3 regions of the Moorella sp. E306M genome follow, and region 3 is predicted to be linked to each of the others. Evidence: riboswitches for the same ligand, from Rfam matches in the RefSeq annotation. Region 3 holds a riboswitch; each other region holds the start of a gene.

What was found. Region 3 has a riboswitch for cyclic di-AMP ahead of FLZ89_RS15975 (CAP domain-containing protein). Riboswitches for the same ligand answer to the same signal wherever they lie in the genome.
Region 1: linked by a shared signal. The riboswitch ahead of eam (glutamate 2,3-aminomutase) and the one ahead of FLZ89_RS15975 (CAP domain-containing protein) in region 3 are both predicted to bind cyclic di-AMP.
Region 2: linked by a shared signal. The riboswitch ahead of FLZ89_RS12620 (alpha,alpha-trehalose-phosphate synthase (UDP-forming)) and the one ahead of FLZ89_RS15975 (CAP domain-containing protein) in region 3 are both predicted to bind cyclic di-AMP.

Annotation. Positions count from the first base shown of each region.
Region 1 is NZ_BJKO01000001.1:719,477-729,506, forward strand. It holds gene FLZ89_RS03760 (prolipoprotein diacylglyceryl transferase) at 1-303, opposite strand, end outside; gene FLZ89_RS03765 (amidohydrolase family protein) at 371-1,594, opposite strand; gene eam (glutamate 2,3-aminomutase) at 1,845-3,098, opposite strand; cyclic di-AMP (ydaO/yuaA leader) riboswitch at 3,215-3,433, opposite strand; gene FLZ89_RS03775 (DedA family protein) at 3,483-4,085, opposite strand; gene FLZ89_RS03780 (phosphatidylserine decarboxylase) at 4,082-4,798, opposite strand; gene FLZ89_RS03785 (hypothetical protein) at 4,792-5,778, opposite strand; gene FLZ89_RS03790 (PIG-L family deacetylase) at 5,779-7,890, opposite strand; gene FLZ89_RS03795 (formate dehydrogenase subunit gamma) at 8,020-8,697, opposite strand; gene FLZ89_RS03800 (4Fe-4S dicluster domain-containing protein) at 8,690-9,385, opposite strand; gene FLZ89_RS03805 (molybdopterin-containing oxidoreductase family protein) at 9,392-10,030, opposite strand, start outside.
Region 2 is NZ_BJKO01000001.1:2,441,681-2,451,710, forward strand. It holds gene FLZ89_RS12595 (acyl-CoA dehydratase activase-related protein) at 1-760, shown strand, start outside; gene FLZ89_RS12600 (acyl-CoA dehydratase activase-related protein) at 757-1,845, shown strand; gene FLZ89_RS12605 (acyl-CoA dehydratase activase) at 1,901-2,860, shown strand; gene galU (UTP--glucose-1-phosphate uridylyltransferase GalU) at 2,902-3,810, opposite strand; gene otsB (trehalose-phosphatase) at 3,882-4,637, opposite strand; gene FLZ89_RS12620 (alpha,alpha-trehalose-phosphate synthase (UDP-forming)) at 4,612-6,069, opposite strand; cyclic di-AMP (ydaO/yuaA leader) riboswitch at 6,179-6,325, opposite strand; gene FLZ89_RS12625 (amylo-alpha-1,6-glucosidase) at 6,452-8,614, shown strand; gene FLZ89_RS12630 (glycosyltransferase family 4 protein) at 8,700-9,890, shown strand; gene lysA (diaminopimelate decarboxylase) at 9,994-10,030, shown strand, end outside.
Region 3 is NZ_BJKO01000001.1:2,114,173-2,124,202, forward strand. It holds gene FLZ89_RS10895 (transglycosylase domain-containing protein) at 1-1,733, opposite strand, end outside; gene tyrS (tyrosine--tRNA ligase) at 1,926-3,158, shown strand; gene yunB (sporulation protein YunB) at 3,216-3,881, shown strand; gene FLZ89_RS10910 (DUF3842 family protein) at 4,052-4,483, shown strand; gene FLZ89_RS10915 (CooT family nickel-binding protein) at 4,476-4,667, shown strand; gene cysK (cysteine synthase A) at 4,804-5,724, shown strand; gene FLZ89_RS15975 (CAP domain-containing protein) at 5,726-6,385, opposite strand; cyclic di-AMP (ydaO/yuaA leader) riboswitch at 6,439-6,565, opposite strand; gene FLZ89_RS10930 (YebC/PmpR family DNA-binding transcriptional regulator) at 6,768-7,526, shown strand; gene FLZ89_RS10935 (hypothetical protein) at 7,596-8,153, shown strand; gene FLZ89_RS10940 (amidohydrolase) at 8,268-9,386, shown strand; gene FLZ89_RS10945 (acyl-CoA dehydratase activase) at 9,445-10,030, opposite strand, start outside.

The DNA.
Region 1 (10,030 bases), 1.4 Mb from region 3:
CAGGAGGCCGCCGTGCCAGGAGAGGCCACCTTCGTAGATTTTAAGTATCTGGATGCGGTCTGTTATAAACCATGTGGGGTAATTGGCCAGGACAAACATTAACCGCGCCCCAATAACGCCGGAGATAATGACAATAATGGCCAGGTTGAGGAGGAAGTCTTCTTCCAGGCCTCTTTTCATGCCCTCCCGGTACAGGTACCAGGAACCCACCAGGAAAGAGAGGGCCATAAAGATGCCGTACCAGCGCACCGCTATAGGTCCCAGGTGAAAGGCAATTGGATTGAGATCTACTAACAAGTTCATTCCTCCACAGTAAAAAAATGTCGCTTGCTACTTGTAGTATAACCGTTGCTTTTCCCTGACGCAACCGCTAAATAATGATGTCGCTTTTTTTGTCGTTCCGCACTGCCACCCGGCCGCCCTTTATGACACAGACCTTTTCAACCTGCCCAATGATAGCTTCAGCCGGGCTGGTAGCATCCAGGAGAACCAGGTCGGCCCGGTCACCGGCTTTAACACCGTAAGCTTTAAGGCCAATGGCGGCCGCGGCGTTATAGGTGCCCATTTTCATAACGTTTTTGAGCTCCAGGGGCGTTCCCATCTGCAGTACCTGGGCGGTAATCAGGGCCTCCTCCAGCATATTGGCGTTCCCAAAGGGGCGGAAGGCATCGCGGATGTTGTCGGAAGCATAGGCTACATTTACTCCCGCTGCCTGGAGCTCCCTGACCCTGGTAACCCCGCGTCGCACCAGGCCCTTATCCCGGCGGCCCATGAGGTAGAGATTGCAAGATGGTAAAGTAATAACGCTGATGCCCGCCTCTTTCACGGCGGCAATGGTCCGGATAGCCTTCTCCTCGTCCACAGCCGCCAGGCCGCAGCAGTGACCGGCCACCACCCGGCCCTGGAAGCCGGTCTGGATGGTTTTAGCCGCTATATAATCCAGGGAGGCAACCGAAGGAGCATCCGTCTCATCAACGTGGAAATCAATCAAGACATTATAACGCATGGCCAGGTCAAAGATATAATCTACCCATTCCTGCATCCTTTCGGACAGGTGGGGGGCACCGCCCAGGCCGTCTACCCCCAGGCGCAGTGCTTCTTCCATGAGTTCCTTTAAAGGTGGTGCCGGTGCCGGTTCCAATTCACCGGCCATGGCAAATACTTGCAGGTCAACTCTCCCGGCAAATTCTTCCTTGAGTTCCAGGGCCGCTTCAACACCTCGCAGGCCCAGGGCTTCGTTGACGGTAATATGGGTGCGCATGGTAGCCGTCCCATGGCGCAAGGCCATTTTAAGCACCCGGCGGCCGCGGTCGATAAAATCATTTTTATCCATTTTGCGGCTGCGCCGCTGGAAATCCTCAATGGCTTCGGCCAGGGAGCCTGCGCCTTCCTGGGGCGCCGTCAGGGCCTTGTCCAGGTGGGTATGGGCATCGACAAAGGCCGGTATCAGGAGTCTCCCTGCCGCATCGACCATTTGCCGGGCCGAGCCGGCCACTCCTCCCCCGGCGGCAACAATGTATCCGTCTTTAATGGCTACATCAACAGTTCCCGGCTCATCCATGAGCCGCGCGCGCCTGATTAACAAATCATTCAATTTTTATCTTCCTTCCTGATAATTATATTGGTTTATATTTAACCCAATCTTAATCCTACCACAGGAAAATTTAACGGTCAATAAACAAGGATTCTCTTGTTTTATGCCGAATATGCCAGAGATTTTGGTAAATTATGGTCCGGTATCAGGAACGGTGTTACGTTTATTTTATTTGGATTTTAATGTGTCACCGGGCTCCCATCAGGGAGATGGTATGTAAAAAGCGCCGGAATTGCCCGGCGCTTTTGTTTTAAGCCTTAGTCTGTTCTTTCTGGCATCCCAGGTTGGGGTAAAAGAGGGTCCGCTTTTCCCAGGTCCGCAGGATGACCTGGTCGTCATTGCAGGCCAGCACATACTGTGGTAAAATGGGCGTCTTGCCCAGCCCGTGGGGTGCATTGATTATATAGGTAGGTACGGCCAGGCCGGAAGTATAACCGCGCAGCTGCTCCATTATTTCCACGCCTTCCTCAATGGAAGTGATAAAGTGAGTCGTCCCTTTAACCGGCTTGGCGTGGAAGATATAATAGGGCCGTACCCGGATTTTCAACAGTTCCTGGTTGAGCTTCCTCATAACAAAGGGATGGTTATTGATGCCCTTTAATAAAACCGCCTGGTTTCCCAGGACCACCCCGGCCTGCACCAGGCGATCGCAGGCCGCTTTCGCTGCCGCCGTAACCTCCCGGGGGTGGTTAAACTGGGTATTAAGGTAAATCGGCGGGTGCTTGGCCAGTACCCGGCATAATTCCGCCGTAATACGCTGAGGCAAAGTAACCGGCACCCGGGTGCCCAGGCGCTTAATCTCCACATGAGGTATATTATCCAGTTCCGTTAACAGCCAGTCGATTGTGGCGTCACTCAGCATTAAAGCGTCGCCGCCGGTGATCAGGACATCGCGTATTTCTTTGTTGCGGCGAATATACTCCAGGGCCCGCTCCAGCTCCCGGCGGCTGCGGCTCCGGTCAACTTCACCGATATTGCGGCGCCGCTGGCAGTGGCGGCAGTACATGGCACACTGGTTGGTGACGTTAATAATCAAGCGGTCGGGGTAACGCCGGGTAATGGCCGGTGCCGGTGACGTCAGCTCCTCATCCATGGGGTCGAGTACCCCGACCTTATCCTCCAACTCGGCGGCACTGGGTAAGGCCTGCCGCCGGATGGGGCAGCTGGCATCTTTGCCCATGAGAGAAAGATAATAGGGCGAAACGGCCCAGCGGTAGGTACGCTCGACCCGCTTGATGGCTTCCTTTTCCGCTTCGGTTAAGGGAATTAATTCCCCCAGGACGTCAACCGAGGTAATCCGATGCTGCAATTGCCAGCGCCAGTCTTGCCAGTCATCTTCACTGGCACCAAAATAGGCCATAATCCGCTGCCGGCTGGCTTCAATCTCCGCTGCGACTTCCAAACCGCTGGGGATGGTATCTCTGGCGTCCAGGTAATCAATAATCCTGGCCTTTAACTCAGCTGCCCTTTGCAATGCAATTTCCCTTTTGGCTTCTCTACTCATCAGCTTCCCTTTGTTTGGACAGACACTCACGAGTTTCTACCTCCCTTCCTGTTATAAAATAAAACCCCGGCCTGAACCGGGGTTTTGGGTACAAGAAATTAAAGGGGTACGATGCCTCTTTCACTTTCCACGCTTACGAAGTTAGCTGCCGGGTTCGGGTCGAAAGCTAACCCTACCCCGCACTCAGTTTCTCTTCCGTTGCTCCTTTGCTTTATCCAAAATTTCCTTTAGGATAACGGGATTTTAGGGAAGACGTAAAGACTACTGAGCGCGGGGATTCACCCCAAAAGACTGGTTCCCCCGTTCCCTGAAAAGGGATTCAGCGCTCTGCTTTTATTCATTTGTTCTAAATAATTTTAACACAAGATACGGGATTTGTCAAACTTATTCTTTTCCATTTCTTACCATTAGCCGGTACCAGCAATAATAGATAGAACCGGCGGTAACCGCCAGGAATGCCAGGACCAGTAGGATATCCATCCACCAGGTGGCGTAGCGGCGGTAAAGGTACCACCACGCCAGGAGATAATGGGCCCCCTTCCAGCTGGCGTACTGCCAAGCCATAGTCCAGGTAAAGGCGCCCAGGGCTGAATAAAGGGCATAGATGCCGGGATTCATTCCCAGGACACCCGCTGCCAAGATGGTCGGCGTCCTGATGGGGCCAAACCAGCGGGCAAAAATAATTACCGCCGCTCCAAAGCGGTCCAGCCAGTCCCGGGTTGTGGCCAGGCCGTCCGGACCCCAGCCCCGGTGGAGAAAGCGTTCGATTATGCCTCGCCCCGGCCTGGCCCCCAGCCAGTAACCTATCAAGTTGCCCAGGAGATTGCCGGCGCTGCCGACCGTCACTGCCCCCCAAAAGTTCATCTCCCCGCGCTCGATTAAATAACCGGCGGCCAGGAAGACCGGCTCAAAGGGGATGCCCGGGACACCCATACCTTCAACGACCAGCAGGCCAAAGAGAGCCATATAGACATGGACGGCCGTCACTGCTCTGCCCTGCCTGCCGCCCGGTAACGGGCCACCACCGTCCGGGCGCCGTAAACCTGCTGGCCCACCCGGACGGCAAACTCTACATCATCCTTGAAGATAACCAGGTCTACCTGGGAACCACGTTCGATAAAGGAGACCTTCTGGCCCCGGGTAACGGCCTGGCCGGGAGTGATAAAACATTTGATCTTATTGACAAACTTATCGGCAATCTCCACCATGGCCAGCTGCACGTCACGGCCCCTTAAGAAGATGGTCAATCGTTCATTTACCAGGCGGTAGCGGTGGCTGAAAAGATCTACCGCCCGCCGGAGATAGGTGAGGCGAATATATTCCCACAGGTCGACCATGGGCAAATTCACCCTGGCCTGGGTATGGACCATATTCTCCACCCGGGCATCAATGGGAGCATAGTTAAAATGGACATCCAGGGGAGACATATAGATACCAACGATCCAGCCCCTGTTACTAAGGCCCTGAGCTTTCATTATTTCCTCAATGGGAATGGGCCGGCCCAGTTTCTCCGCTACCACCCGGCCATCGCGAAAGGGCTTGATATAGACAACTTTGCCGTCGGCCGGGGCCAGGATGGCCCCTTCCTCTTGCGGCGCCACCCGCACCGGGTCGCGATAAAACCATACCTTGCGCAGGTACCAGAAGATGCCACCGCCGATGGCGGCAAGGCCCGCCAGGATCTTAAAAAAGGTCACCATTCCGACCACACTTTCTTGATATTATAGGGCATTTTGGGTAAATAATAACCGCAAAAGCCGGCCAGCATCAAGGGCCAGCTGACTTTTACCGGTCGCAAGGGCCGGGGCTTCAAGACCCCATTGCGGTAGGCATTGTCCAGGGCGGCATAAGTGGCCAGAGTACCCTCCCGGAGCCAGAGTTCCTTGACGGTGTCGGCCGGGGTACGGCGGAACAGGTCTTCCGGCACCGGCAGGAGCCGGGTTAAGTCCCGGTAAACCGGGCGTAATTCCTCTATGTAACCCTCTCTGGCTACCTTCAGGCGAAGGCCATTATAAACCTTTATATCACCGGGATAATCTGCATCAGCCAGGAGGATGGCCTGGATACACTCCAGGAGAATCCGGATGCGTTCCAGGTCCCACACCGGGTCGAAAACCCGAATCTCCAGGGTACCCAGGCGTTTGGATTCAATAAGATCCTGAAAACGGTAGCGCCTGTCATCCCGTAAAGGGCCGATGGCAAAAGCCTCTGCCCACCGGTAGGACTGGCCGTAACAGCGGTTGCCGGCAACGGGAGAGTTAATTACCAGCAAGGCCAGGAGAGGCAAAAAGTAGACCAGGTTGCGGTAGGCCCGCTCGCGGTCCGGGAAACCGCTGATATGAACGTGCATGCCGCAGATATTGGTAGGCTCCTCCTGGTCGAAGAGGTGTCCCACCGGGACGATCAGGCCGGAGCAGACACCCGCCAGCTCCCGGCGACGGCGCTGCAAATCGGCCAGGAGGTCTGGTATTGCCGCAAAGGCCCCGGTAGAAATCTCAATGCCGCTCATGAGGCCGAAACGCAGGTCCTTGCCCCGGGTAAAGTTACAAGCAGTATGGGTATAATAATCGGCCGGGTCCCGCCAGAGGAGGCGGGCCAGGTAGTACAGGGACTGGAGGGTTGGCCGGTCCGGTTCGGTAATAAAGACTTCTTCTTCCAGGCCAAAGAGGATGGAGGCCATTTACAAACCGCCCCCGCCTACACGTAAAAGGCGCCACGGTATCCGGTCCAGGGGTATTTTACCGATAGATGTGGCGGCGGCAAACATCAGGTAATGCTCTCCCGGCGACACCAGGCCGGGTAGTGCTATTTCAACACTGTGCTCCCGGTAGATTACCCGCACAGCCCCTGGGTTATAACCAGTCGGTCGGGCCAGCCATCTGACTTGCCTTTCACCGGGATCCACCTGCAAGAGGAAGCGCCGGACCTGGCCCTCAGGTTCACCGGGCAACAGGTAGATGCTGGCTGTATAGGTCACTGGAAAGCCCGGCCGGCCCCAGGTATCCAGGCGTACATAGGTAGTTTTACCGGCCTGCAAGAGGTAAGCTGCCTTTAAATCGCCACCATTCTCCAGTTTCCTGGTCAGCTGATCGCCAGCCGGATCTAGTGCTACCCGAGCCGAGTCCGGCCAGTAAGCTGGCTCGCCGTCTCCTCCGGCACTGCTATCATCCTGTACCAACTGCTGGTCTGGTAGGTGAGAGAAAACTTCGTTGGGCCGTTCAAAATTGGCCAGGAAGGTCGGCATGACCAGTTCCTGGGTCCGGTAAGCGGCCAGGGCCTTTTTCTTCCGGGCCAGGGTTGCCGGCGACAGAGGCAGTTGATACCAGGGTGTTCCCCGGCCCAGGAAATAGCCGGGGGGCAACAGGGGTTTAGCCTGCCGCTCGATTACAGGCAACATCTGCCAGGTCCCGGTATGAATAACAAAGGTATAAAGATACGGCCTGAAAGAAGGATCTTCTCCCCGAACTTTACCTATAGCCGCCAGGGTAAAGGCCCCCGTGGCCCAGTGATCAGGGTGGCTGTCATTGGTATCAGTTACATAAATATCGATGGGCCGGTAGTCTTTGAGGATTGCTACTAGAGTATTCAATAAAGCCGGAGCAGTATAGGGCTCACCCGGAGCAAAAGCCAGTTTATAGGGTACCGCCGCCTGGCGGGTATAAACGGAGGTATAGGGCCTGTCCTGCCCCCAGTAACCAAGCCAGATAGGGGCCAGGCCGCCGTCGGGATAACCCAGGAAAATGACATCATCGGCTTTAACTCCCAGGGTTCCCAGGGCGGCGAGGGCTTCCTGCTGCCGTAAGCGCCCGTATTGCAAAAAGTCACTGGACCCTGCCGGCAAAGGACCGTTGAACTTTTCCACTCCCCGCCGGAAACCATCGCCGTTGGTCATAATAACTACCTTTATGGCATCCCCCCGGTCTCTGGCCTCAGCGATGAGGCCCCCGGCACCGAGGGTTTCGTCATCGGGGTGGGGCGAAATGACCAGAATGCGGTTGCCCCCGTCCGGAAGATCGAGAACAGGAATATTCCGGGCTGCGGCTGCCGCAGCCCGCATGGTCAGGATATCATAATTCAAGGCTGCCACCAGGAAAAGCAGTAAAAACAGGATCGCTACCGGACGTGTTTTTATTTTTTTGCGCGTCAGGCGCAAGATATAGCCCAGGATGTCTTTATACATTCCCATACGGGCGATTACACCCCGGTACAACCCCCGCTTTTCTTCCTTCATGATATGGGTCATATTGGCCAGGGGTATTTTCTGTACCCGCCAGCGCCGGGCGCGGGCTTCACTGGTGAGCAATACTTCGACCTCAAAACGGCTTTTTTCTGCCCCCACCGCCAGAAACAGTTCTTTGCGGATGGCCCGCTGCCCGGAAAGGTGAGGAGCCACCACCTGGGCCAGATCCGTAAGCGACCTCCCCCGGCTGAAGATGCCTACCGTCATATCCGCGCTGTCGGTCAGCAAAGGGGCAACCAGGGCCTCGACGTGGGCTGCCGTCAGCCCCTCCAGATCGGCATCCAGGAAAAGCAGAATGTCTTCCCGGGCTGCACGGGCACCGACGGTCATGGCCGCCCCTTTACCGCCATTGATTTCTAGCTCAATTACCCGGGCACCGTGACGGCGGGCAATACTGGCCGTAGCATCTTCCGAACCGTCGCTGACCACGATGATTTCGGCGATGCTGGCCACTTGTTTTAAAGTCTCAATTACTTTACCTACCGTAGCCGCCTCGTTGTAGGCCGGGATAACGGCGCTGACACCCCTTTGATAGCGACCTGCACCTGCCACTGTTTTTCTCTCCTGTACCTTTTTGTCTATCTCATAGTTCCTGTTTATTTCGCTACAAAACAAACCTTTTCCTTCTAAAATAATATTATTGCCCTGGAATTAATCCAGGGCAACACCGGACAGGTCTTGTCAAGCAATTTTTTGTTGTCCTTTCACCTGATCCTCTCCAGCTCTTAGTTTCCGGTACCAGCGGGCATGGTGTTCGCGGGCAAACCTGGCCGCTACCTTACCCGATAGCATGCCGTTGATGGACTCGCGGGAATTGGGGTGACCCAGGGCCAGGTAAATATGGCCCAGGATGACCCCGCCCATGACCAGGGCGCCGGCCGAGTGCAGGGGCAGGGCCCAGGCCACCAGGGCAGGAGCCACGCTGTCCCGCAGAAGCAAGATCCAGCCGGTAGCGGCCATTAAAATAGAGCCGGCAATGGTCAGGAGGGAATTGAGCTTTTCCCCGGCGTTAAATTTGCCCTGCTCCGGGAGCTGCACCTTCAGCCCGAAAAATTCCCGGGGGAAAGCGGCAATAAAGCGGAAGTCGTCCCGGCCCCAGGTAAGGCACTCCTTCAGCCATTGCCATGTACTTCGCGGCGTACCAAAAAGGAGGATAATTACCGTTAGGAAAGTAAAGGGATAGGCCATAACGTGATGAATGCTGCGAAAGAGACGCAACCCTTCGGGTCCTATCAAGCTGGCGTAACCCCGGAAGACCAGGGCTGAACCAGTGAGCAGCAGGACGACAAAGGAGATACCATGGCTCCAGTGACCCAGGCGCTCGGCCAGGTTAAAGCGCTCCACCCTTTCTTCAGTCATTGTTGCCGCCCCCTTTAATATTATTGATCACTAAACCGGCAATTACGGCGCCGGCAGCCAGGCCCATAATGGTCTTCCCGCCCGGGTGGACAATATCCTGCCAGATGCGTACGGCACCGGGTTCTTGGAAATCCGGCGGCAGGACGGAGGTATCCAGGTTCCGCGGCGGTACGTAAAAGATGGAAGTTCCCTTAATCTGGACGGCTTTTTTGGCGGCTATGGCCTGGGATAATTCGCTCCCCTTATCTTCCAGGTCACCAAAAATCCTGGCCGCGGCCATACAGGTGTCCACGCAGGCCGGTTTTTGCCCGTTCTCTACAAAGTCATAGCAAAAATAACACTTCTGGACAATATTCCGTTCCGGGTTAAAGCTCCGGGCGTCATAGGGGCAGGCCGACTGGCAGTAGCGGCAGCCGATACACTCCTGCTCATGAACTACAACAATACCATCGGCACGTTTCCGGGTAGCTCCGGTAGGACAGACCCGGGCACATGGGGGATCGTCGCAGTGCATGCACTGGGTGGTTACCACCCCGCCTTTGACTTTGGGGAAAGTACCCATCTCATAACGGTGGACTTTGGTAAACTGCACCTGGGGTAATAAGTCCCACCTGGCCTGGCAGGCCACGGTGCAGCCGTGGCAGCCTACACAACGCGTGAGGTCTACGAGCATACCAAACTTAGCCATCTAAACTCACCCTGCCTTCCGTACCGTCACCAAAGTTTCGCACTGGGCCGCCGCCCCGGAGACAGGCGCTGTAATAATCGGTATCAAAGCGCTGTCATTGGCGCCTTTGTTATAGGCCAGCTTTCTTAAAGGAACACCGCAGCCAAAGCCATGGGCCAGGAAAACTGCCTCGGGATGGATGCCTTCCGTCACCCGGGCCTTCACTTTAACCTTGCCTACCCGGGAAGTCACTTCGACGAGATCCCCCGTCTTGATGCCCAGCTTGCCGGCCCGGCCGGGATGGATCCAGAGCTCGTTTTCCGGCATGATGGCGTGCAGGTAGGCGTTATTGTCGGTAGAGGTATGGGTGTGCATGGGTACATGGCCCTGGATGAAACGGAACTCGTCTACCCCCGGTTCCACCAGAGGCGGCTCCCAGGCCGGGGTCAGGGTGCTGCCGGCCTTGACAAAGGCCTGGCAGGCCAGCTCAATTTTGCCGGAAGGCGTCTTGAGTTTGGTGTAATCGGGTTTTTGGGCTTCTACTTCGGCTACCCCTACCCGGGCCAGCTGCGCCTGGGTCAGGCCCAGGGGAGCCAGCAGGGCGTCGTTATATTGCTCCAGGGTAAAGTTAAAGTACTCACTTAAACCAGCGGCTTTAGCCAGGCC
Region 2 (10,030 bases), 330 kb from region 3:
GGTCAGCGTGGAAAAAAAGAGCTTTATCTGCCCCAAACTCATGGGCCTGCCTGACATGCTGCGGGCGGCCTTAAAGCCCTGCCCGCCCATTATCGATACTACGGTCAATCTTGCCCGCCGGCCTGAGGAAGGCCTGGCTGCGGCTGTGCAGGGAATGGCCAGGTCACTGGGGGTGAAGGGATATCGCGTCGATCTGGCAACAGCGGCAGCGGAGGCCCGTTACCACGCCTGGCTGGCCGGGCAGCAGGGAGATAGTATGGCTGCAGCTGACTGCAGAGAGGAAGAGCCGGCTTCAGGAGTTTACCGTTCTGGTTCCAGCCAGGGCAAAGAGAGCCGCGACGCTTTGCAGATAGGGGTTATTGGCCACGGTTACCTTCTCTATGACCAATACCTTGGCATGGATATCCCCGGAAAGGTGAAAAAGTTAGGAGGAAAGGTGATTTTACCCGAAAATTTAACCACTCTCCAGGTAGAAACAGCCTGCCGGCAACTACCGAAACGCCTCTACTGGACCCTGGGGCGGAAAATCATGGGGGCGGCCCTGTACCTGATGGAACAGGAAAACGTTGCCGGCCTGATTCACCTGACGGCATTTGGCTGCGGTCCCGATTCCCTGGTGGGCGACCTGGCCGAACGCTATGCTCGCCGCCGGGGCAAGCCCTTTTTGTTGTTGACCTTAGACGAGCATACCGGTGAGGCCGGCCTCAATACAAGGCTGGAGGCTTTCATGGATATGCTCTGCCGGAGGCGAACCGCATGAAGGTAACTTTTCCCCATATGGGCCACCTTTGGCTGGTCTTGAAGGCAGCCCTGGAAGGCATCGGCCTGGAGGTGGTGGTCCCACCGCCCTGCACCCGCCGCACCATGGAACTGGGCGTGCGTCATGCGCCGGAATCGGCCTGCCTGCCCTTAAAGGTCAACCTAGGTAATTTCCTGGAGGCAAAAGAACTGGGTGCCGATACCATCGTCATGGCCGGCGGGGTGGGGCCCTGCCGCATCGGGTATTACGCCCAGGTGCAGCGGGAGATCCTCCGGGACATCGGCTGCGACTATGAGATGGTGATCTTTGAACCACCGGATGTTCATTTTTCTGAAGTCTGGGATAAAGTTAAATACTTGAACCGCAGGCCCTGGCAGGAAGGGGTACGTGGGGTAATCCTGGCCTGGCAAAAGGCCTGCGCTGTCGATTCCCTGGAACAGGAATTGCAACGACTGCGGCCCAGGGAAGCAAAGCCCGGTCAGGCCGATGCCGTCTTCCAGCGCGCTTTGCGGGAGCTAGACGCGGCCGGCAGCAGCGGGGAGATTAAAAGGATCGTTAAAAAAGTAAAAAGCGAAATGGCGAAAATACCCCGGCATACCAACGGCCCGGTGCTGCGGGTGGGTATTGTTGGCGAAATCTATACCGTCCTCGAACCCCTGGTTAACCTGAATATCGAAAGGCGCCTGGGGGCTCTGGGGGTAGAAGTGGTCCGGGGGCTTTTCCTCAGCCGCTGGATTAATGATAACCTGTTTAAAGGTCTCTTGCCCCTGCCCGGCCACAACCCGGAAAAAACAGCCCCGCCCTTTCTCAACCACTTTGTCGGTGGTCATGGCTGGGAGTCGGTAGGGGATACAGTTACCTTTGCCCGGCAGGGTTGCAACGGCATCATTCAGCTGGCACCCCTTACCTGCATGCCGGAAATAGTCGCCCACTCCGTGATGCCGTCTGTCCAGGAGGCTAATGGCATACCCGTGATGACTATTTACCTGGATGAACAGACGGGCGAAGCCGGCCTGCAGACTCGCCTGGAAGCCTTCGTAGATATGCTCCGCTGGCAGAAGGGCGCTCCACAAGGGCACAGGTAGCGAGGGAGACAATGCCAGCCTGCGATAGAGTTAATTTTGGAGGAGTTGATAAAGAATGCTAACGATTTACCTTGGTATAGATGTTGGCTCGGTGAGCACCAACGTTGTAGCCCTGGATGAACAAGGGCAGGTACTTACCACCGTCTACCTGCGTACCCGCGGCCAGCCAATCCAGGCCATCCAGGAAGGCTTACACCAGGTTGCAGCTACTTTAGGCAGAGGTACATGCGTCGCAGGTGTCGGTACTACCGGCAGCGGCCGTTCCCTGGCAGCTGTTATGGTAGGGGCTGATGTGATCAAAAATGAAATTACCGCCCATGCCGTGGCCGCCAGCTTCTCCGTTCCCGGGGTGCAGACAGTTCTGGAGATTGGCGGCCAGGATTCTAAGATTATCATCCTCCGCCAAGGCATAGTAACGGACTTTGCCATGAATACCGTCTGCGCGGCCGGTACCGGCTCCTTCCTGGACCAGCAGGCGGCCCGCTTAGGGATCCCCATTGAAGACTTCGGTCGCCGCGCCCTGGAGGCCAAAAGTCCGGTGCGTATTGCCGGGCGCTGCGCCGTCTTTGCCGAATCCGATATGATTCACAAACAACAGCAGGGTCATCCCCTTGAGGACATCCTCGCTGGTTTATGTGAGGCTCTGGTACGTAACTACTTAAATAACGTCGGCAAAGGGAAAGAAATCCTGCCGCCTGTTGTTTTCCAGGGTGGGGTGGCGGCCAATGCTGGCATGCGCCAGGCTTTTAACCGTGCCCTGGGGACGGAGGTAATCGTCCCCGAACACTACGGTGTCATGGGAGCCTTTGGGGCCGCCCTGCTGGCCAGGGAAATGCAGCCTAAAGCAAGCACCTTTAGGGGCTTTGATCTTACCGAGCGGGAATTCCGTACCGGTGGTTTTGAGTGCCAGGGTTGCGCTAATCACTGTGAAGTGGTGGAACTGCGAGAAGGACGGCAGGTCCTGGCCCGTTGGGGCGACCGCTGCGGTAAATGGAGTAACGCCGTAGCGGTATAAAACTACGCCCCCTGGTAGAACCGCCAGGGGGCGTATGGTGCTCACTTTTCTTTGCCGGCAGCAACCTCCAGATTACCCGGGGACCAAGAGATTATACTCGTCAGGTATTCCCGGAAGGGCCCGGCCAGGTCCGGGCGGGCCAGGGCGAATTCTACGGTAGCCTGGAGAAAGCCCAATTTATCACCGATATCGTAACGCTTACCCTGGAAACGGTAGGCATAAACCCGTTGTTGCTGCGCCAGCAGGCGAAGGGCATCGGTTAGCTGGATTTCACCACCGGCCCCAGGTTTTACCCCGGCCAGGAGGGGGAAGATTTCCGGCACCAGGATATAACGGCCGATTACGGCCAGGTTAGAAGGGGCTTCTTCCGGCCGCGGCTTTTCTACCAGGTCTTTAACCTCGATGAGACGGCCGTTGATTTCCAGGGGTTCGATGACGCCGTAACGGTTGACTTCGTCCCGTGGTACTTCCTGGACAGCAATTACTGCAGACTTAACTTCATTGTAAACTTCCAGCATCTGTTCCAGGCATGAGGGGTGGTTCACGATGATGTCGTCCCCCAGCAGGACGGCAAAGGGCTCCTGGCCGATAAATTTACGGGCACAGTAAACGGCATGTCCCAACCCCAGCTGTTCCTTCTGCCTTATATAGTGGATATCGGCCAGTTCAGCCACCTTTTCCACTAGGGCCAGCAGGTCTTCTTTGTCCTTTTCCCGCAGGAGGTTCTCCAGTTCCAGGGAACGGTCAAAATGATCCTCAATGGCCCGTTTGTTTTTCCCGGTAATAATGAGGATGTCCTCTATTCCAGCATTAACGGCTTCTTCGACTATGAATTGGATGGCTGGCTTGTCAACAATTGGTAGCATTTCTTTGGGCTGGGCCTTGGTGGCCGGCAGGAAGCGGGTGCCCCATCCGGCAGCTGGAATGATGGCTTTCTGTACCGTTGACAACAAATATCACCTCGTTCTCAGGATTTTAAAATTTTTATTGTTCTCGGGTCCGGGATAGACTTGGCCTTTTATTATAAAGAGATCAGAAGCTCCAGGAACTGAACAACTTCTGCCGGGGATGGTAAAAAATAGCGGGCTTTGCTGGCAACCCCGTTACCTACGCGGATGGCCAGGCCGCCGGCGGGCAAAGCAGCGAAGGCATCTTCATCGGTCCGGTCATCGCCTAAATAGACGGGTAATGACCGGGGCCATTGCCTGGTGAAGTAGGCTACCGCCAAGCCCTTGTTTATGCCCCGGCGACGAACTTCAAGCACTTTATGACCGGAAAGCAGTTCGACATTGTTATTTAAAAAGGGCTGCATGGCCCGGCGAAACTGTTTTAAGGCTATCGCAGCTAGCTTTGGGTCAGCCAGGCGGTAATGTAGGGCTATAGCTTCACCTTTATTTTCTACAAAAACTCCAGGAATATCTGCTATTATCTGGCGGGCCAGCCTAAAAATATCTTTCCAGGGGATATCTTCTTGCCCGGAAGGCAGGAGATTGATTACCTGCCTTTCCGGTGTAGCTACCTCTGCCCCGTGCAGGCCAGCAAGATAAAGCCCTGCCACTGGCAGCAACTCCTGCAGGTCCTTTAGACCCCGGCCACTAATTATGGCCAGGTGGAAGCCTGGCCTGGATACCAGCTGCCGCAGCAAGGTCAGGAGATGAATATTGGGACGGGCCAGCTCTGGCCGGGGCGCCAGGGGTACAAGGGTGCCGTCATAGTCACACATAAGGAGCACTTCGGGGTAATCACGGACTTTAGCTGCTAGCTGAGCCGGAGACACTGGGTGTTTCCCCTTCCCGGGCCATCATGGCCTGGTGGAAACAGGTCAACCACCAGCGGATATCATGGCGGCGTACCTTTTCCTGCATCAGGCGCATTCTTTTTTCCTGCTCGGCCCGGCCCATGTTCAGGGCTGTATTTAAAATCATGGCCATGCCATCAATATCGTATGGGTTGACGAGGACGGCACCCTTCAATTCCTGGGCGGCACCGGCAAAGCGGCTTAAGACCAGGACCCCGCTGCCGTCATATCGGGAAGCTACATATTCTTTAGCCACCAGGTTCAGGCCATCACGCAAAGGCGTAACCATCATGACATCGGCTGCCAGGTAATAGGCTACCAATTCTTGTCGGGGCAGGCCCCGCCAGAAGTAGTGGACGGGGCGATAACTACCTTCGCTGAAGCGGCCGTTGATCCGGCCCACGGCAGCTTCTACTTCTTCCTTTAGCTGGCGGTAGGCCGGTACGGCCGTCCTGCTGGGTACGGCAATCTGGACCAGGGCCGCCCGGCCGCGCCATTCGGGTACTTTTTCCAGCAGGCGTTCCCAGGCCAGCAGCCTTTCCAGGATACCCTTGGTATAATCCAGCCTTTCTACACTCAGGGCCAGGTGTTCAACACCAAACTGGCTGCGCAAGGCTCTAGCCCGGGCCCGGGTAGCCGGATCTAATGCCTGGCGCTGGAAGGCCTGGTAATCGACACCCATGGGCCAGGCACCGACATGGATGCGCCGCTGTTGCCAGTAGACAACATTGTGCTCAAAATCCACCCGGGCATCCAGCAGGGTGGCGACGGCATTCAGGAAATTATCGACATAAGATTGCAAATGAAAGCCCAGGACATCGGTGCCCAGGAGACCGCGCAAGAATTGGGGCGCCCAGGGAAGGGTGGCCAGGAGATCGTGGTGGGGAAAGGGGATATGCCAGAAAAAGAACTGCTTTAATTGCGGCTTGCGGTGGCGGATTTGGGCCGGTACCAGGGCCAGGTGATAGTCGTTGACCCAGACGGTATCGCCTTCCCTGGCTTCCATAAGTGCAGCATCGGCAAATTTAGCGTTGACTTTAACATATGTTTCCCATTCCAGGGAGTTATAACAACACTTTTCTAAAAAATAATGGCACAGGGGCCACAGGGCACTGTTGGTAAAACCGTGGTAATAAAGCTTTATTTCCTCGGCAGTCAGGGGAACCTCCCGGAAGGTATAGGCCGGATCGTCCTGGGGAACCGGTAAACGTACCCCGGGAGTATTGTCCTGTGGCGCATCGCGCCCGCCCCAGGCAACCCAGACACCACCCTTTTCCTTTAAGAATGGTTCTACCGCCGAGACGAGGCCGCTGATGGCCGGTACAGGTTGGATACCGCTGTCAGTGGCTTGCAAATTGTAGGCACCCCGGTTGGAAACCATAATAATTTTAGCAGCCTGTTTTTTAGCCACTTAGCATACCTCCTTTTAGCCTGTGCCTATTGTCGAGACCTACTTCACTCCTTTAAAATAAAATTAAAAATAAAATTAAACCCCGAGGGACCGGGGTATGTAAGTATCGATATATCCCCTTCCACGCTTACGAAGTTAGCTGACGGATTCGGGCTGAAGGTTAGCCCTACTCACCGGAATTAACCGGCAAGATTCACCCCGGAAAAATGGGTCCCCCGCTTACGGCTGTTGCACCGCAATTCAGCGTTCCAGGATATACAAATTAATTATATCATATTTATTATATCATACTGGTAACGAAATGCAAATATTACGTTTTATATATTGGAAATAAATTCCAAAAACCGCTCAATCTTTCTAAAAACACACAGGAGGGTGATATATGCTGGAAACGTCCCTGGATTTACGCAATAGTCCATGTGTATTGGAACCCCGGACAGAAGTCCTAAAAGAAGGGAATATTTTCCTTATTTCCCTGCCGGATGGTTCCATTATTGACCAGGACAACAGCAGCCTGGGCCTGTATTATAATGATACCCGTTATCTAAACTGCCTGGAACTCACCGCTGGCGGGTGGCGGCCTGTTTTCCTTTCCTCCTCTGTGCGCGACAGCCATTTTACCCAGATTGAATTAACCAATCCCGTTTTTGCTCTGAGTGATGGTAAAGTAGTACCAGCCCAGTCCATCCACCTCCGCCTTTTGCGGCTGATTAAAGGGGCCCTCTACCAGCGTTTACGCTTAATCAATTTTAATCCTTTCCCCGTAAATTTAAACCTTCATTTTACCATCGGTGCTGATTTCCGGGATGTTTTTGAAGTTCGCGGCAGCCGGCGCCAGCGCCGGGGAGAATTTTTAAAAACAGAAGTTCACCACCAGGGGTTAATCCTCGCTTACCTGGGCCTGGACAACGTGATCCAGACTACGCATATTACCTTCGAACCGGCACCGACCAGTATTGTAGGCCGGCCGGGCCGGGCGGAAGTTACCTATGACCTTACCCTGCCCCCCCAAAAAAAGCTTTACCTGTACTTAAGGATTGAACCCGACGGGCAAAACATGTTCCCGGCCACGCATATCAGCGACCTTTTTGCCGCAGCCACCATAGAGCTGGCCGGTTCTTACCACCAGTGGCAAAAGGAATGCACCCAGATCTGGACGGATAACAATTTTATTAATGATATGTTCCGCACGGCCATCACCGACCTGAAGGCCCTGGAAATTGATTATCCCGGGGAGGGGAAAATTATTGCCGCCGGGATACCGTGGTATACCGCTCCTTTTGGCCGGGATTCCCTCATCACTTCCTGGCAGACCCTTATCTTAAACCCGGATCTAGCCCGCCATACCCTGCGGTTCCTGGCCCGTTACCAGGGGAAGCAGGTGGACAAATGGCGGGAAGAAAGGCCGGGAAAAATACTCCATGAGTTGCGGCGGGGCGAGATGACCCGCTGCCAGGAAGTACCCCACAGTCCATATTATGGTTCCATAGATGCCACCCTGTGGTTTATTATCCTCCTTGCTGCCGCCTACAGGTGGACTTTAGATCAGGATCTGTTACAGGAAATGGTCACCCCTTTAAGGCGCTGCCTGCACTGGTGCGTGCGTTATGGCGACTTAGATGGTGACGGTTACCTGGAATACCAGCGGGAATCGTCGGCAGGCCTGACCAACCAGGGGTGGAAAGATTCCTGGGATGCCGTAGTCGACCGTGAAGGGCGCATCCCCGAAGGACCTGTGGCCCTGGTAGAAGTCCAGGCCTATTACTACCTGGCCCTCCTTGAAGCAGCCCACTTATTTTCAGTCCTGGGGGACAAGAGAACGGCGACTGAGCTGAAGGCGCAGGCGAGCAGGTTAAAAATGCGTTTCAACCGGGATTTCTGGCTGGAAGAAGAAGGATACTTAATTTTTGCCCTGGATGGCAAAAAAAGACCTCTTACCACCCTGGTCTCCAACGGCGGCCACGCCCTTTTCACCGGCATCCTGGAACCAGAGCGGGCCCGGAAAGTGGCCCGGCGCCTGCTGGCGGGGGACTTTTATTCCGGCTGGGGTATTCGTACCATGAGTAAAAATGAAAAAGCATACAACCCCATGAGCTACCATAACGGTTCCGTCTGGCCTCACGATAATGCCATTATCGCTGCCGGCCTGCGCCGCTATCAATGCCTTGAAGAGTTATCGCGGCTGGCCGGCGGCCTTTTCGCCGCCAGCTCTTTCTTTAATTACCGGCGCTGGCCGGAACTGTTTTGTGGTTTTACCCGCCGGGGGTTGAGCGGCCCGGTGCGTTACCCCGTTGCCTGTGACCCCCAGGCTTGGGCGGTGGGCAGCCTGTTTACCTTCTTACAGAATTTACTGGGCATCGAGGTGCGGGAGAATACCCTTTATATTTCCCGGCCCTTATTAATACCCGGTACCAGTAGGGTGGTAATCAGAAATCTAGCTGTCGCCGGTAGCCGCCTGGACCTGGCCTTTGAAGAAAAGGATGGACGGATCTTTGCCCATGTTTTAAAGAAAGAGGGGGCAATTAAAGTAATCATCGAAGCCTGATGGATTTGTCCTTTCTTGACTTTCCTTTAAGCTCTATATAAAATTAAATTGTATATTTTTATCAATAAAGGGAGGCTGATGTAATATGCGCATTGCCATGTTACACTGGGCATTTCCGCCGATTATCGGGGGAGTGGAATCTCACCTTGCCCTCCTATGCCCTTACCTGGTCCAGCAGGGGCACCAGGTAAGCCTCCTGACGGCCACAGCCCCCGGAGCGCCGGAGAGAGAGAGCTGGCGGGGAGTAACCATTAAGCGTTCAACTTTACTTGATCTGAACTCTTTAACCCCGGAAACCATTGAAGCCAGAGCCGGAGAAATAAAGCATCTACTGGAAAGCTTTTTACTGGAATGCAGGCCCGATATCGTTCACGCCCATAACTTCCATTACTTTAGTTTCGTCCATGCTGCCAGCCTGCAGGAAATCTGCCGCCGGCACGGCTGGCCTCTTATCCTTACGGCTCATAATGTCTGGGAAGACGAGCTGTGGGCAAAGATGAATACTCTAGCTCAAGGGTGGGACCAGATTATAGCCGTCAGCCATTACATACGCCAGGAACTCATGGTAAATGGTTATCCCCCCGAGCGGCTGACGGTAGTTTACCACGGCACCGATACGGCTACTTTTCGGCCGCCTACCCCGGCGGAACTCCAGTCTATCTATGCTACTTATCCGGAATGGCGGGGCCGGCGCCTTATTTTCCATCCGGCGCGCATGAGCCGTGCCAAAGGCTGTGATGTGAGTATTCGCGCCCTTGACCTTGTCCGCCGGGAAATTCCCAACGTTTTACTGATTCTGGCCGGTACTACCAATACCGTCGACTGGGGCCAGAAACAACCGGGGGAAGTAGCCTGGATTCAGGAACTCATTACCAGCCTGGGCCTCGAAAAAAATGTCTTTATCCGCTTCTTCCCCTGGCAGGAAATACCGGCAGTGTATAAAGCGGCCGAGGTTTGCCTGTACCCGTCGTCTTTCCAGGAGCCCTTCGGACTGGTAATGCTGGAAGCCATGGCTACGGCCAGGCCCATAATTGTCAGCCGGGCCGGAGGTATGCCGGAGATAATCCGTCCCGGTTATAACGGCTTTTTAGTCTCCATGGGTAACTACCAGGAACTAGCCCGCTACACAACCTTCCTGCTTCGCAATCCGGAGGTAGGCACGGCCATGGGCCAGAACGGTCGTCGCCTGGCTGAAGAAGACTTTACTACGGCCGTAATGGCCCGCAACACCTTGGCGGTATACAGCCAGTTGCTGGCCCTGCCCCGGGCCAGTTAGGTCAAAAATGGGAACCGTTAGAGGTTCCCTTAATTTTTCTAGACATGGCAGGCAGCCTCGGTTAAAATGAGAATATACTGGGTGAAAGGAGTAACCGGTTTTAATGCACCTACAGGGTACCATGCAGGTAAATTCTAGAG
Region 3 (10,030 bases):
CCTTTAAGGCCCCTGTATTCCGGCGTATCTGGCAGGGAGGTGGTACCTGTTTTACCCGCTGCCGGCCGGCCTATCTGGGCATTTTTACCGGTACCGGCCATAACGACGGTTTCCAGCATATCAGTCATGAGGTAGGCAACCTGCTCGCTCATGACCTCCCGTCGCTGGGGCTTGTTGACGATTAAGTCCTGGCCATTACGATCGGTAATCCTGGTCACGAAGTGAGGGGTGATGTATACCCCCTGGTTGGCAAAAGCACCGTAGGCAGCAGCCATTTGCAGGGGGGAGACGCCGGTAGTCAGGCCCCCCAGGGCCAGGGCCAGGTTACGGTCCTCCGGCTTTAAGGGCAAGCCCAGGCGGCGACCGAATTCATAGCCCGTATCGATGCCGATAGAATTAAGCATTTTAACAGCGGGAATATTGACGGACCACCGCACGGCCTCCCGCATGCTGATGAGCCCCCGGTAGCGGCCGTCGTAATTGACCGGGGTAAAGGGTTTGGGTGTACCGGGGTAGGTAACCGGCACGTCATCGATGACAAAGGCCGGGGGGTACCCCTTTTCCAGGGCCGGGGCATAGACAACCAGAGGCTTGATGGTAGAACCAGGCTGGCGTTCAGCCTGGATGGCCCGATTGAAGCCCCGCCTGGTAGTATAATCCCGGCCGCCGACCAGGCCCCGTACTTCACCGGTGCGGGGGTCCAGGACCACCATGGCGCTTTCAATCAGGCGGTCGGGACTGCTGGGAGGAAAATTGGATTTATCCTGATAAACTTTTTCCATTTCGGCCTGGATTTTGGTATCGAGGGTAGTATAAATTTTCAGGCCGCCCCGGTAAAGCTCGGCGGCTTCAATACCCTGGCTTTCCAGCAGGCGGCCGGCTTCATCAATAACGGCGTCGATAAAGTAGGGAAATTTTTCGGCCTGTGTTTTGGAGGTTTCGCGGTACTCCAGTTTTTCCGCCTTGGCCTTTTCTGCCTGTTCGGGGGTAATATAGCCGTACTTGACCATATTGTTTAGCACTTGCGCTTGGCGGTTTTTGGCAGCTTCCTCATTGCCTTTAGAACGGGGATCATAGTTGGCCGGGCTCTGAATCAGGCCGGCCAGCATGGCACACTCGGCAAGATCCAGGTCAGACACAGATTTACCAAAGTATAACCGCGCCGCCGCTTCTACCCCGTAAGTACCGGGTCCAAGGTAAACAATGTTTAGATAACTTTCCAGGATTTCTTCTTTGGTGTAGGTGCGTTCCAGTTCAATGGCCATTAAAGCTTCCTGAATCTTACGTTTCAAGGTGCGTTCAGGATTCTCAATGAAGGCATTTTTAGCCAGCTGCTGGGTAATGGTACTACCGCCCTCGCGGATGCTGCCGCTCCGCAAATTAATCCACAATGCCCGGAGAATGGCTTTTAAGTCTACACCGTGATGCTGATAAAAACGGGCGTCCTCGGTTGCGATGACAGCATTCTGCAGGTCTTTAGGAATTTTTTCCAGGGGCACAACAATGCGGTTTTGTTCACCATGCAGCTCTTCGACAAGCTGGCCGTCTTTATCGTAAATAAATGTTGTCATGGCCAGCTGGAGTTTGTCAGGTTGCCAGTCAGGCATAGTACGGATGACGCCAATGGTAAAACCAGCGCCGGCGCCCACCAGCACCACAGCCAGGACCAGCAGGGTCAGCAACAGGGCACGGAAAACGTTTAATTTGCGCTTTCGTTTTTTCGGGGGTGCCATTGTCCGTGACCTCCTTTACGGCCTCTTTATTATAACATAGCTTTACCCCCAGGGGAATGATAAGAGCTTGAAGCTCACTCATAGCTTATGTTAAACTTAAACAGGTTCGCTAATTTATAGATTATAAACGCCTGTTTTACGCAAAAAGTTGCCGAGTAAAATCCTGGGCACGAAAAGAGCAGGTTACGGAGGATGATTCGGTTGGAACGAGAAGTAGAGCGGCAGCTTAAAGTCTTGCGCCGCGGAGTGGCTGAAATTATTCCGGAGGAAGACCTAAAGGCCAAGCTAAAGAAGTCCCTCAGCACCGGGAACCCCCTGCGGGTTAAACTGGGCCTGGATCCGACGGCCCCGGACATTCATCTGGGCCATACGGTAGTGCTCCAGAAATTGCGCCAGTTCCAGGAACTGGGCCACCAGGTGATTATCATTATTGGCGACTTTACTGGGAGAATCGGCGATCCAACCGGTAAATCGGAAACCAGGCGGCAGCTCTCGGAAGCTGAAGTCCTGGCCAATGCCGAAACCTACAAGGAGCAAATTTTTAAAATCCTGGACCCGGCCCGGACCGAGGTTACTTTTAACAGCCAGTGGCTGGCCAGGCTTACCTTTGCCGATGTTATCCAGCTGGCTGCCAAGATTACCGTGGCCAGGATGCTAGAAAGGGAAGATTTTGCCCGCCGTTACCAGGATAACCGGCCCATTAGCGTCCACGAATTCTTTTACCCCCTGATGCAGGGCTACGATTCCGTGGCCCTGGGGGCTGATGTCGAGCTTGGGGGAACGGACCAAAAGTTCAATCTCCTCATGGGACGCCAGTTACAGCGGGAGTACGGCCAGGAACCCCAGGTGGCCATGATGATGCCCATCCTGCCGGGGCTGGATGGTGTGCAGAAGATGAGTAAAAGCCTGGGCAATTATATCGGTATCAACGAACCGGCTAAAGAGATGTACGGCAAGACCATGTCTCTGCCCGATGAACTTATGCTGACTTACTTCGAGCTGGTAACGGCCGTGCCCCTGGAGGAACTGGAAACCATAAGACAGGGCCTCGCCAGCGGTAGCCTGCACCCGCGGGACGTAAAGATGCGTCTGGCCCGGGAAATTGTCGGCCTCTACCACGGGGAGGCAGCTGCCCGGGAGGCGGAGAAGGAATTTCGCCAGGTTTTCCAGCTGGGCGACCTGCCGGAAGAAATGCCGGAGGTGATCGTTCAGGAGGCCAGGATGTGGTTGCCGCGTCTGATGGTCCAGGCGGGTCTGGCCCCCAGCACCAGTGAAGCCAGGCGCCTGATCCGCCAGGGAGCAGTAAAACTCAATGGCGAACGCCTGCTTGATCCAGACGCGGAAATAGCTGTACACGACGGCCAGGTTCTCCAGGCCGGCAAGCGCAAATTTGCGCGGCTGCGTGTTTCTTTTGCCCCTCACTAAAAGTATTTCACATTTTAACCTCCCCCGGAGTATACTTCTATATGGGGGTGGTTTGCCTTGCGGCGGCGGTGGCGGCGACTGGGACGGCAGCCAATGGGAGCTCTGGCGCTCGTCTTAGTAGCCGGCTTGCTGGTGCTCTTCCTGCTGGAATGGCGCCTGCACCTGGCTATGGAAACGGTAGCTTATGCCCAGGCCCGCTGGGCAGCTACCGAGGCCATGCAACAGGCAGTGCTGGATAAAATAACTGGCCAGGTAAGTTATAATAGCCTGATTCAACCCGGAAGCAGTGATGACCGGATAGTTTTCATGCAGGCCGACGCTTTGAGTATCAGCCGCCTTCAGGCCCAGGCCCAGCTGGCTGTCCAGGAGCGCCTGGCCCAGCTGAAGGGGAAAACCTATTACTTACCCTTGGGGCAAGTGCTGGGGATAAAACTCCTGGCAGCCTACGGTCCCCCGGTGCCGCTGCGTTTTATTCCCATAGGTACCGTTAACGTCAATGTAGGGGATACCTTTGAAGCCACCGGCATCAACCAGACGCGCCACCGCATTTACCTCCAGGTAGAGAGCGAAGTCCAGGTAGTTGCTCCCTTCACCAGGAAACAGGTAACGGTTACCTCAACCATTCCGGTGGCTGAGGCCATTATTGTCGGCCCCGTTCCCCAGACCTATATTTCCCTGGGGTCTGACTTTGTGAAAGGTATTTTACGAACGCCACAATTTTAATTTTTCTTGTTCACCATGCAGGAATCGGGCTTTTAAAAGCGAATATTATATTATAAAGCGGTGTGGAGACCGCGCTGGATGGAAGGCCACGAGGAGGTCGGAGTCGACACTGAAGTCGACAAGGTTCCCTGTGGCCCTTTTTACATTTTTCACCAGGGAGTGGTTTACACCTGCGGATAGCAGTGGTAGACGGGCAGGGGGGCGGCATCGGCAAGCATATTACCGTAAGGCTCAGGGAAGAACTACCGCCAGAGGTAGAAATCCTGGCCCTGGGGACTAACGCTGCCGCTACCGTAGCCATGCTCAAAGCCGGGGCCAATGAAGGGGCCACCGGTGAAAGGGCCATCATCTATAACGCCCCCCGGGTAGATGTCATCACCGGTTCCGTAGCCATCCTTATAGCCGACGCCATGCTGGGGGAACTGACGCCGGCCATGGCCGCGGCCATTGCCGCCAGCCCGGCGCGTAAATTTCTCCTGCCTATAAATAAGGCCGGCGTTGAAATAATTGGTGTTGTTCCTGAACCCTTACCCCACTTGATTGACGCCCTGGCGCGGCGTCTTAAAACCTTTTGCGAAGGAGGAACCCGGAAAGATGTGTGAAGCCAATGCTTATCTCTTGAAAGAGGGCGGGGAAGAAGAACTGGTCTTTGAAAATGTTGACAGGATTGTGCCCCGGGAAGACGGTATCCTCATGGAAGATATCTTTGGCAAAAAGAAAATCCTGCGTGCCCGCATCAAAGAAATGGCCCTGGTCGATCATAAAATTTTCCTGGAGGCCATTTAAATCCAGACATTAATGCCAGCTAAGCCACTGCATAATAGTAGAGAAGCAGTGGCTTTTTACTTGACATAATCTGTACCGGAAGTTAAAATATGATTAATTCCGATATGAAAAGTATACATTAAGGAGGAAATTAACCATGAAAGTAGCCGCCGACATAACCCAGCTAATCGGCCGGACGCCAGTAGTAAGCTTACAACGCCTGGTGGAAAATGGGGCGGCAATATATGTAAAGCTGGAATACTTTAACCCCGGGGCTAGCGTTAAAGATCGAATTGCCCTCAGTATGATTGAAGCTGCGGAAGCAGAAGGAAAACTTAAACCGGGTGCCACCATCGTGGAGCCCACCAGCGGCAATACCGGCATTGGCCTGGCTATGATTGCAGCGGCCCGCGGCTACCGCTTAATCATTGTCATGCCGGAAACCATGAGCATTGAACGTCGCAAACTCCTGGCGGCCTATGGCGCTGAATTTATCCTAACTCCAGGGCACCTGGGTATGAAGGGGGCCGTAGATAAAGCCATGGAGTTAGTCCGGGAAAACCCTGATTATTTTATGCCTCAGCAGTTTGAAAACCCGGCCAACCCTGATGTACACCGCCGTACCACAGCCCGGGAAATTTTAGAGCAAATGGGCAAAGACCTGGATGCCTTTGTGGCCGGAGTGGGTACCGGGGGTACCATTACCGGCGTCGGCGAGGTTTTAAAGCAGGAAATTCCGGGGATAAAAATAATTGCTGTGGAACCGGCAGCTTCCCCCGTCCTTTCCGGGGGCCGGCCGGGCCCCCATAAGATCCAGGGCATCGGGGCCGGCTTTATCCCGCAGGTCCTGCGCCGCGAGGTAATCGATGAGGTTGTTACCGTGTCCAATGAAGACGCCCTCATGACCGCCCGGCGCCTGGCTCAGATGGAAGGCCTGCTGGTGGGTATCTCTTCCGGTGCAGCCGTCTATGCCGCCCTGCAGGTGGCCCGGCGCCTGGGTAAAGGTAAAAAAGTACTGGCTATTGCTCCGGATACCGGCGAGCGTTATCTGAGCACCGAACTTTTTAAAATAGGGTAGATTAGGTGAATAGCTGCACCCAGTAGTTACCGTACCTGCCGCCTTTGGCATGGCCGACGCCAATGGCCGTAAAATTGGGGTTTAAGATATTGCTGCGGTGGCCGGGGCTACCCATCCAGGCAGCTACCACGGCTTCGGGCGTTCGATAGCCGGCGGCGATGTTTTCACCGGCGGTACGGTAAGTAATACCGAATTTCTGTAACATGTTAAAGAAAGATCCGTAGGTAGGCGATTCGTGGCTGAAGTAATTATTATCCCGCATATCTTCAGCCTTGAGGCGTGCTACTTTTGCCAGCTGTAAATCTACAGTTAACGGCTTCAGCCCGACTTTAGCTCGCTCGGCGTTGACCAGGTCGACGACTTTTTGCTCAAACTGGTTCATCTGGTAGCTACTGGTAGCAGACTGGGATGCAGGTTGAGGGGCCGGAGTTGGAGCCGGTGCCGGTTTTGGTGCTGGAGCCGGTTGAGGTTGAGGTGCCGGTTGCGGGCGGTAATACCTGATGTAAAAATAATTTTGCGGTGCGAAATGGAAAGCATAATAGTTACCATTGTAAATTGTGTAAGTTGCTGCTTGAACAGGCGTGACCGGTACGATGGCCAGGGTGGTAACAATTAATATTACAGCCAGGGATGCGGCCAGGGTTTTGAATTTAGACCGCAAAACTAACCCCTCCTTTACAAACTAGATTACTTTAACGCTTGGCGGACCAGTAAAAAATCCCCCTCCAACGCCTGCGAGGTTAGCTGACGGGTACGGGCAAAAGGTTAGCCCTGCCACGGATTAACCCCAGAAAAATTGGTTCCCCCGCTTTCATAAAAGGAAATTCGGCGTTTCTGGTGGCCACGGCGTGAAATGAAAGTTACTAAATAGAATTTTACCATATAGGTGCCAAAAAGTTAACATAAAATTGGCCGCGTCTTCGAGGTAAAATATTACAGACATATTCGGCAGCGGGTAATGTAGATAATGAGGCTTATTGCTTAACTGCGGTTTTGTATGTTAGAATTTTAACGGCAGTTAGAGGTGAGAGGGGGGTAAAGGCATGTCCGGACATTCCAAGTGGGCCAATATAAAACATCGTAAGGCCAAGATGGATGAAAAGCGCGGCCGCCTTTTTACTAAAATCGGGCGAGAGATTATCATTGCTGCCCGGCAGGGAGGCGGTGACCCCGAAGGTAACCCGCGCTTGAAGGCAGCCATCGCCCGGGCTAAGGAAGTCAATATGCCCAATGAGAATATACAGCGGGCCATTATGCGCGGTACCGGCGAGATTGAAGGCGCAGCTTATGAAGAAATGGTTTATGAAGGCTATGGTCCCGGAGGCGTAGCCATGTTGTTAAATATTGCTACGGATAACCGTAACCGCACGGCTTCAGAAATCCGGTATATCTTTTCCCGCAATGGTGGAAATTTGGGGGAAAGCGGCTGTGTAGCCTGGATGTTTAACCCCAAGGGGGTCATTAGCGTCGAAGTTCCGGCGGGAGAAACCCGGGAAGAATTAATCCTCCAGGCTATTGAGGCCGGAGCAGAAGATATTGATGATAGTGCCCCTGACGCCATGGAAATAAAGACTGCTCCTGAAGACCTGGAGAAGGTAAAGAAAGCCCTGCAGGAAGCCGGAGCTAATATTACTAGCGCCGAAATAGCAATGGTACCCCAGACTACAGTAACCATTGACGATCCGGAAATGGCGGCTAAAGTCATGCGCCTGGTGGACCGCCTGGAGGATCACGATGACGTCCAGGCTGTTTATACCAACGCCGACATTCCTGCTGCCGTTCTGGAGCAGCTGGAGTTATAAGCAGGTATAAAACCTTGTTGCGCCGGCAAAGCTAGAAGGTGGTAATTTCTGTTATAAGGAGGTGCCACCTTGGGCGACGCAAGCCGGCGCTTTTTTGTTCTTGGCCTTATGATTTTTCTCCTCGGGGGGCTGGTGGCTTACCAGCAAGCCAGGGTAAGTACCGGGCAAAGGCCGGTTATCTTAAAGGTGCCGGGTCTTCTGGAGCCAAGGGTACTGGAGGAACCTCACCTGGAGAGATATTATCGCTACTGTGGCCACCGGGAACCCATTCCTCTACCGGCAGGGGTCAAGTGGAACTGGGCTGATAAAGAAGAAATGAACCTTCTTTTCCCACCGGCCGAGGGTTGGCGCATAACCCGGGAGGAGGAACACCTGGTCATCATCCAGGAGGTAGATGCTCTGTGCCCTGCCGATGCACCCAGACGCCATTTGGCCGTCAAGGATGGCCTGGTAGCTATTTATCAGGGCCCGGCCGGCAGCCTGGGACCACTAATGCGGGTAACGAACCTGAAAGTTGCCTCCTTGCCGCCCAGCTGGCGGGAAAAAATAGAAAATGACCAGGCAGAATTCAATTCCGAACAAGAGGTCCTGGAAGCCCTGGATAGCCTGGACGAATTTCGCCCCTAAAGGTCGGCATTTACCCCTTTGCTCCTCATACCTCCACCTTTTAAACATGATTTCTTTTAAAAAAACCTTGTATAAACGAAGCCCCGGGTTTAAGCTTAGGGTGGAGGGATAAACATGACACAAGAAACGCTCTGCCGCCAGGGGTATTTGGATGCCCACTTACATTTATGGGAATTTGCCATCTTCAATCGCTTCGCCAACCTGGAAAAATGCTTAAGCCTTGAGGAACTGGTGGAAACCCTGAAGTCTCGTTTGGTTGAAGGGTGGGCCGTAGGGGTACGCTTTAACCAGGAAAGGTTGGCCGAAAAAATTATCCCCGGGCGGGCCTTCCTGGATCACGCCTTCGGATCAACGCCGGTGGTAATAGTCCGGACTTGCCTGCACCTGGCCGCAGCCAATACGGCCGCCATGCAGAGGCTGGGATTTTTTGCGGAAAACGGGCTCTTCCATGAGGCCGAAGCATTTAAACTCCTAAATACTTTAGTGGCTAGCCTCAACCTGGAGCCAGGAGACATCCTATCCCGGGGCTTAAGGGAATTGAAGCAACTGGGGATAATTAAAGCCATCGATATGGGAATGGACCGGGACAAGCGCCCTTTCTTTGAGGGCTTGGACCAGGTGGTCGAGGTGGATTTCTACACGGTGGATTTCGAGCTACTGGATGAAGCCCTGGGGTTTAAAGTCTTCCTGGACGGGGGTCTGGGCGCTCGTACCGCGGCCCTTACGGAAGAATATGCCGACGATCCCGGTAACTATGGCCTGCTGAATTACACTGATGAGGCCCTCCTTTCTCTGGTTGAGAAGGTACACCAAAAAGGTAAACCCGTAGCCGCTCACGCCATCGGCGACCGGGCCGTTGACCAATTCCTGCGTGTTGTGCGGCAGAGCCGCCATCCCCTGGATCGCCTGGAACACGTCCAATACGCCCGGGAGGAGCAGCTGGATACCCTGGCGGAACTCGCGATCCCGGTCTGTATCCAGCCCATTTTTTCCCGGGAAATATCATGGGCTGTGCAAAGGTTGGGCCCGGAGCGCATGAAAACAGCCTACGCCTGGGGGCTCATGAGGGATAAAGGTATCCGCTTGCTGGCCGGCTCCGACGCACCTGTGGAAGGCCACGATCCCCGGGAAGCGGCTGCTACGGTCGCTTTCCTGAAAGGCAGCCATCATCTGGATTTCGAGGAGGTTTTGGACCTTTTTGCGCGGGCCAACTGGGAGCTCTATAACGGCTAAGCAGGTGGTTGGCCCCGATCATGGTTGGGGGCTGTTCAGGGGCGGTATAGGGCCTTCCTTACCCGGCCGCTAGCAGGGCTGCCCCCAGGGCTCCAATTATTTGCGGGTCCGGGGGTATGCGGATGCTTGTGCCAAGGTATTCTTCCAGGCTTTTTACAACCCCCGGGTTTTTGGCCACCCCGCCCGTCATGGCTACCGGCTCTTCCCAGCCTGCCCGCTGGGCCATGGCCACCACCCGCTGGGCGATAGCATTATGCAGGCCTTTGATAATTTCTGCTACCGGCCGGCCTTCGGCTACCAGGGAAACGACTTCGGATTCGGCAAAGACGGTACACATGCTGCTAATGCTGGCACCCTGGCTTGCCTGTTGAGAGAGGGTCCCCATATCCTTTACCGGGACCTCCAGGGCGCTGGCCATGACTTCCAGGAAACGGCCGGTGCCGGCGGCACATTTCTCATTCATGACAAAATCCCGCACTTTGCCGCCGTCATCCAGGAGGATAACTTTGCTATCCTGGCCGCCAATATCGATGACCGTGCGTATGTCCGGCCAGAGGTGATAAATTCCCCTGGCGTGGCAGGTTATTTCGGTAACCCGGCGCTGGGCGAAGGGAACCCGGATGCGACCGTAGCCCGTGGCGACA